Thermococcus kodakarensis KOD1: one gene and its partner. The protein of the gene in region 2 binds, or shares a complex with, the protein of the main gene of each other region. Links are inferred from orthologs where the notes say so. Each region holds a gene or a part of one and is shown on either strand. Other genes may lie near its edges. The genes, in order: TK_RS05870 and TK_RS07625.

What was found.
Region 1: TK_RS07625 (region 2) and TK_RS05870 share a complex: the UniProt entries of both Methanocaldococcus jannaschii proteins name them as parts of the 30S ribosomal subunit. The link is inferred for Thermococcus kodakarensis KOD1 from one-to-one orthologs.

The regions. Positions count from the first base shown.
Region 1 is NC_006624.1:1,046,805-1,050,064, forward strand. The notes cover bases 47-2,989. They hold TK_RS05870 (30S ribosomal protein S8e), read right to left. Parts: upstream 1,743-2,989; coding sequence 1,350-1,742; downstream 47-1,349. Other genes in these bases: TK_RS05865 (NOG1 family protein), read left to right, coding at 157-1,233; TK_RS05875 (hypothetical protein), read left to right, coding at 1,859-2,740; pyrG (glutamine hydrolyzing CTP synthase), read right to left, coding at 2,737-2,989. In the rest of the region: more of pyrG, read right to left, coding at 2,990-3,260.
Region 2 is NC_006624.1:1,339,085-1,342,163, forward strand. Bases 221-2,982 are described here. They hold TK_RS07625 (30S ribosomal protein S14), read right to left. Parts: upstream 1,806-2,982; coding sequence 1,635-1,805; downstream 221-1,634. Other genes in these bases: TK_RS07605 (50S ribosomal protein L19e), read right to left, coding at 221-264; TK_RS07610 (50S ribosomal protein L32e), read right to left, coding at 269-649; TK_RS07615 (50S ribosomal protein L6), read right to left, coding at 666-1,220; TK_RS07620 (30S ribosomal protein S8), read right to left, coding at 1,231-1,623; TK_RS07630 (50S ribosomal protein L5), read right to left, coding at 1,807-2,358. Also shown: more of TK_RS07605, read right to left, coding at 1-220; more of TK_RS07635, read right to left, coding at 2,983-3,079. UniProt on the Methanocaldococcus jannaschii protein: Binds 16S rRNA, required for the assembly of 30S particles.

The DNA of each region.
Region 1 (3,260 bases), 290 kb from region 2 along the record:
TCAAGGATATTTTAGACACTTTGTACCTATGAACCTTACGGTTAGAGGCGGAGTACCCAGCCCCAAACTGAATCTGAAAATATACTTCCAGGTCAGGCACCTTTTTAAACCCAGCCGAAAACTCTTCTCCCGCGAGAAATACGTTGAGGTGAGACCATGAAGAACCCGTTTGAGAAGATGCCAACAGTCCTTACCGCTGATGAACTCATCGACAAGGCCTTCAGGAGGGCCGAGAAGGCCGCTTCTGCATTCACCCCTCAGGGAGGGAAAGTTGCCAAAGCCCGTCAGAGGGAGGAGCTGAGAGTCAGAACCGTCTCCAACGTGGTAAGGGACAACCTCAGGAAGATACTCGACAGAACACCTGGAGTATCCACCCTGCCGAAGTTCTACCGGGAGCTCGTTGATACCCTTGTCGACCGCGACCAGTTCCACCGCTCGCTGGCGAGGGTCAACTGGGCCATAAAGACGATAAGAAACCTAGAGCAGAGGTACGTGGAGAAGATACGCTACGAGAGAGACCCAATCGAGATAGCCAAGCTCAGGAGGCAGTTCTACGGCAGAGTGGCGGACATACTTAAGGACATTGGCGACGACCTTGAGTACCTCAACAGGGCAAGGGACGTTCTGAAGGAGCTTCCCGTGGTTGACCTTGAGCTTCCAACTGTGGTTATAGCCGGCCATCCCAACGTCGGCAAGAGCACCCTTTTGAGGGCGCTGACAAATGCGAAGCCAGAGGTGGCAAGCTATCCGTTCACCACCAAGGGAATAAACGTCGGCCAGTTCGAGGAGCACTACCTCAAGTACCAGGTAATAGATACGCCGGGACTACTTGACAGACCTCTAAGCGAAAGGAACGAGGTTGAAAAGCAGGCAATCCTCGCTTTGAAACATCTCGGAGACGTTATCGTCTACATCTTCGACCCGAGTGAGTACTGTGGCTTCCCGATAGAGGAGCAGATGCATCTGTTCGAGGAGATATACTCAGAGTTCGGAGAGTTCCCGTTCATCGTCGTCCTCAACAAGGCCGACATAGCCGACGAGGAGAAGATGAAAACGATCGAGGAGTTTGTTAAATCCAAGGGACTTGAACCCCTCAGGATATCCGCCCTTACAGGCGAAGGTCTCGACGAGCTCAAGAAGAGGGTCATCGAGATAGTGAAGCCCAAGGCTGAAGAGTTCGCCAGAAAGATCATGGAAAAGGAGCTGAGAAAGTTCAGAGAGGAAGCGTTTTAGTTTCCTTTCATCAGTTTCTTTAGTTTTTTGATTCACGAATTCTTTTCACGACAGCCAACAACAGATGCAAACAGAAAACACGAAAGCCTCAGAATACAGAGGGAAGAAAAAAGAGTTCAGGCGTTCTCTTCCTTGATGAGGACGGCGTTAACGACCCCGTCCTGGCCCGGCCTGCTGGTAACGATGGCCTTTCCAATCTCAGTCTCTATTATTGCACCCTTGGTGATGATGTTTCTCCTCGCGTACTGCCTGTTGGCCGGGTTCTCGACGACGTTGAGTATCTTGACCTTCTTGCCCTTTCCACCCTCGAAGACGTTGGCGTAGAGGGCCTCAACGAGGCGAACCTTCCTGTTGCCGCCGTAAGTCCTGATGATCTTCCTCTTCTCCCTGTCCTCGCCGACCTTGGTGTTGGCCGGCTCCCTTCCGAGCTCCCTCTTCCTCTTCTTCCTCGCGAGGATGATCCTACCACCTGAGGGTTTCTTGAGTGATCTTCCCTGCCAGATAGCCATTACACTCACCTCAATTAGCTTATGAACCCAACGCCACTTCGGGTAGTTCGTTTATAAGCTTTTCTGGGTCTTCAAAAGATTTTTAAGTCTTCTCTATTACTCCCATCGGTGGTGGTATGGGCGCATTTGAGGCATTCTCCAGAACGATCACTCTCATCACGCGCGCGAAGAAGCTCTACATCCTAGCTCTCCTTCTGGCCCTGCTGGCCGCTCCATTTCAGGCCTATCTGGCACCAGCGGACTTCAGCGTTCTCGAAAACCAAACATCCACAACCCAGGGAAACGTCATAATGGAGGAGCACGGACTTTCAGAGGAACAGGTCTCGGATATAATGGGTTCAATGGAGAACCTTGGAAAGCTCTTCGTTATTCTCCTGCTCCTCGGCTCTCTGTTCCAGTATGGAATCGTCAAAGGCGCCCTCGTGTATGGAGAAGGAAGCGAGGTAAGTCTGGTAGAGCTTATCAGGGAGAGCATACTGCACTTCCCAGGCGTACTCTTGATAAACCTCTTCTACGGGTTCATCGGGCTGGTTTTCATCGTCGTTTCAATGATACCAATCGGTATCGGCCTCCTGACCCTTCCTGCGGGCGGTATTCTGGTGCTTATAGGAATAGGCCTCATCATACTCACTGCGGCAATGCTGACTACCATGTCGGTGCTCGCAGTTCCGCTGTACGCTGACAGAGAAGACCTCGGAGCCGCGTTTGAAGCCTTTGGAGCCGTCCTAAAAAACCTTCCATCCAGCGTGGGCTTCGGATTTCTCCTTTGGATCGGCGTTTTGGTGATAGGTCTCATATCGGGTACGGTTTCCCTCGTATCACTGGCGTTCCCTGAGAATATTGCCGGTTATGTGTCGGCCTTTCTGGGTGCGCCCTTTGAGGCGGTTGTGTATGAGCTGTTGTGGATAGGCGGCGTCGAGTTCTACAGGGAGCTTAAGAGAAAAGAGGAGCTGAAAAAATTCGAAGAAGAAATGAAGGAACTCGGAATTGAGCTTTAGCTTCCATACTTCTTTTTCTTTGCCGCTTCAACGAGACCCCTGAAGACTGGAGCTGGCCTCATCGGTCTCGACTTGAACTCCGGATGGAACTGGGTGGCTATGAAGTAGCTGTGTCCCGGAAGTTCGAGTATCTCCATCCTTCTCTCGTCGTCTCCGGCTATGCCGCTGAAGACAAGCCCAGCCTCCTCGAACTTCTCAACGTAGTCCGGGTTAACCTCCCAGCGGTGGCGGTGCCTTTCGTAGACTATCTCCCTGCCGTAAAGCCTTCTCGCGAGGGTGTTCGGCTTGATGTGGACTGGATATGCCCCAAGCCTCATGGTGCCGCCGAGCCTGTCAAGGTCCCTCTGCTCCGGCATCAGGTCAACAACCGGATAGGGTGTCTGAGGGTCTATCTCAGTTGAATGTGCCCCCTCAAGTCCGAGGACGTTGCGGGCGAACTCAACAACGGTAAGCTGGAAGCCGAAGCAGATGCCGAGGAACGGGATGTTATTTTCTCTCGCGTACCTTATCGCCATCATCT
Region 2 (3,079 bases):
CCTGGCGGTCTTCTTGCCCTTCTTGCTTCCCGGACCGCGGTGGCGGCCCTTCTTCCTGGCCTCCTGGAAGGCCCTAGCCCTGGCCCTGCTCTGACCCTTGATGGGCTTCTTCTTGATGACGCCGTCGTGGATGAGCCTCTTTATGTCCTCCCTCGTTATGGCGGCAGCAACGTCCTCAATCCTCTCCGGGTCGATCCATATCCTGTTCTCGCCACACTTCAACAGCTCGGCGGCAATTCTCCTCTGGGTCTTGAGCATGATCATCACCTCACGGGTTGAGAACCTTCACTCCGAGCTCCTTGGCCCTAGCGAGTATCATCTCTCTCTTCCTGGCGCCGACTGTTCCCGCTATCCTGGCGGCCTGCCTGGTCGGGTCTATGGCCTCAAGCTCCTTGACGTTGTGGACGAGGACTTCCTCGTAGCCGCTCGGGTGGAGCCCGCGAACTGCTTTGGGTGAGCTCCATCCGATGCTCGGTGAGCGCGGCTTGCCCTTCTTCTTGAGCCTCATCTTGCTGTCGATTCCCTTAGGCCTTCTCCACTTCGGGTCGTTCTTGAACTTCGGGTACCTCCACCACTCCTGGCGGAGGAACCTCGGCTTCTTCCTCTTGAGCTTGGCCCTTATCCTCAGGAGTCTCGCCTTTTCGTTCATCTCTCACACCTCACCATCAGAACTTTATCGGCTTGCCAGCCTTCTCAACTATGTAGATACCGTCCTGGAAGACACGCCTGTCCCACTTGGTTATCCTCGTGGCCTGCTCGATGTTCGCAGCTGTCTGACCGACGGCTTCTTTGTCAATGCCCTCAACCTCGATCTCGCTTCCCTTGACCTTGACGGTAACACCCGGAAGGATCTTGGCCCTCCTCGGGTTCTTCTCACCGAGGAAGTTCTCGATGACAACCTCATCGCCCTGAACCTTAACGGTCATCGGGAAGTGGCTGTAAACCACTTTAAGCCTGTACTTGAAGCCCTCGGTAACGCCCTTGATCATGTTGTTGATGTGGGCCTTGAATGTTCTCACGATGGCGACGTCCTTCTTCCTTGGAAACTCCTTGTAGATGACGACCTTACCGTCCTCGGTGAAGATTTGAACGCCGGGGTACTTGAGCTCCCTCTGAAGCTCTCCCTTCGGCCCCTTGACCTTGACGGTGTTACCCTCGACGGTGACCTCGACTCCCTCTGGTATCTCAATCTCCTCACGAATCCAAGCGTCCACCGGCATTTTTCTCACCTCAGTAGACGTAGGCTATCAGCCTGCCGCCGATTCCCTTTTCGAGCGCTTCCTTGTGGGTCATAACACCCTGGGACGTTGAGACAATGAGGATACCGAACTCGAAGGCTGGAAGGAACCTCTTCTCCCACTTCTCGTAGTCCCTGGCCTTGACCGGGAAGCGCGGCTTTATTGCGCCGGCCTTGTTGATCTTACCTATGAGCTGAACCCTGTATATACCAGCCCTTCCGTCGTCGATAAGCTCGAACTCGCCGATGTAGCCGTTCTCGAGCATAACCCTGAGAACCTCACCGATGAGCTTCGAGGCGGGCTTGATGTAGACCTCCTTCTTCCCAACTCTCTCGCTGTTCGTTATGTGTGAAAGCGCGTTTGCCAGAGGGTCAAGCAGAGTCATTTTCTCTCACCTCACTCATACTTCTTGAAGCCGAGCTTCGGGGCGACCTCGCGGAAGCAGTGCCTGCAGAGCATAAGGCCGTGTATCCTGATTATCGGCCCGTACTGGCCGCAGCGCATGCACCTTCTCGCTCCCTTACCAAACTTCCTCGGCTTCCTCTTGTTGTAATCGGCCTTCGCCATCTCACAATCCCTCCACCTTAGCCTTGAGCTCCTCCATAGCGAAGACTATACCCTCTTCCTTAGTCAGCTTGTGTTTGGTCGGTATCTTCCTCCTCTGCCTCTTCCTCTTGGCGACCCTAAACCCTGGCCTCTCGAGGGTGACGCAGACATCCATACCGAAGATACCGATCTCGGGGTCGTACTCGACGCCCGGTATGTTGATGTGCTCCTGGATTCCAAAGCAGAAGTTTCCGTGCTCGTCGAAGTTGCTCGCTTTGAGCTTTCTGTCAACGGCCTCAAGGAGCCTGTCGAGCATCTGGTAGGCCTTCTCTCCACGGAGGGTGACCTTGACCGCTATCGGCTCGCCCCTCCTGATTCCGAAGTCCCTGTTGGTCTGCTTGGCCCTCCTCCTTATAGGCTTCTGGCCGACGAGCTGCTCAAGCATGGTCTCGGCCTTGGTGAGCCTCTCACCGCTCTCGCCAACACCTATGTTTATCGTGACCTTGGCTATCCTCGGCTTCCTCATCGGGTGAGCTTCCCAGTCAGCCAGGATTGCCTCTCTGTTGATCTGCATCTCATCTCACCTCTCACGGAAGGGAAATCTCAGGCTTGTCCTTACCAATGACGAAGGCGTACTCCTTCAGGGTGTCGAAGAGCTCGCCGTTCTCGTCCTCGATTGTAACGACGTCGGGCCAGCCCATCGGGAACTGCCTGACCTCGACGATCTTACCCTTTCTGGCAACGTTCTTACCCTGGGTAACGAAGACGTAGGCACCGACCTCGAACGGGAGCACCTTGACTATCTGCCTCTCCGGAACCTGCATTATGACCGTGTAGGAGGTCTTGTAGGCGTCCTTCTCGGCAAGGCTGACGAGGTGGTTGCTTCCGTCGTGGAGGTTTAGCTGAACCTTAGCGCCCTTGACCATCCTCTTGTTGTTGATCCTGAAGGGCTTGAGCTTGGCCTCTTCCTCGCTTATCGGGTGGAGTATAAGCTTGCCTATCCTGTTCGGGAGAACCCTGTAGTGCTCACCCGTCTCTGGGATTGAGACGACGTCCATGATTCCAACGGGGAACTTGTAGTCCTTCCTGACCCTACCATCAACGAGGATCTTGCCCTCGTTGAGGATCTTCCTGGCTTCCCTGGCGGTCTTGGCGTAGCCGAGGTAGTCCCTGACTATGTAGATCAGCGGTATGGAAGTCTTCATGCTGTGCGGACCCGGACTGGGCCTGACGGCCCACTTGTAAGCCTTCCTGTGAATGTACCAGGAAGTCGGAGCGGCAAGCCTCTTAAGGTG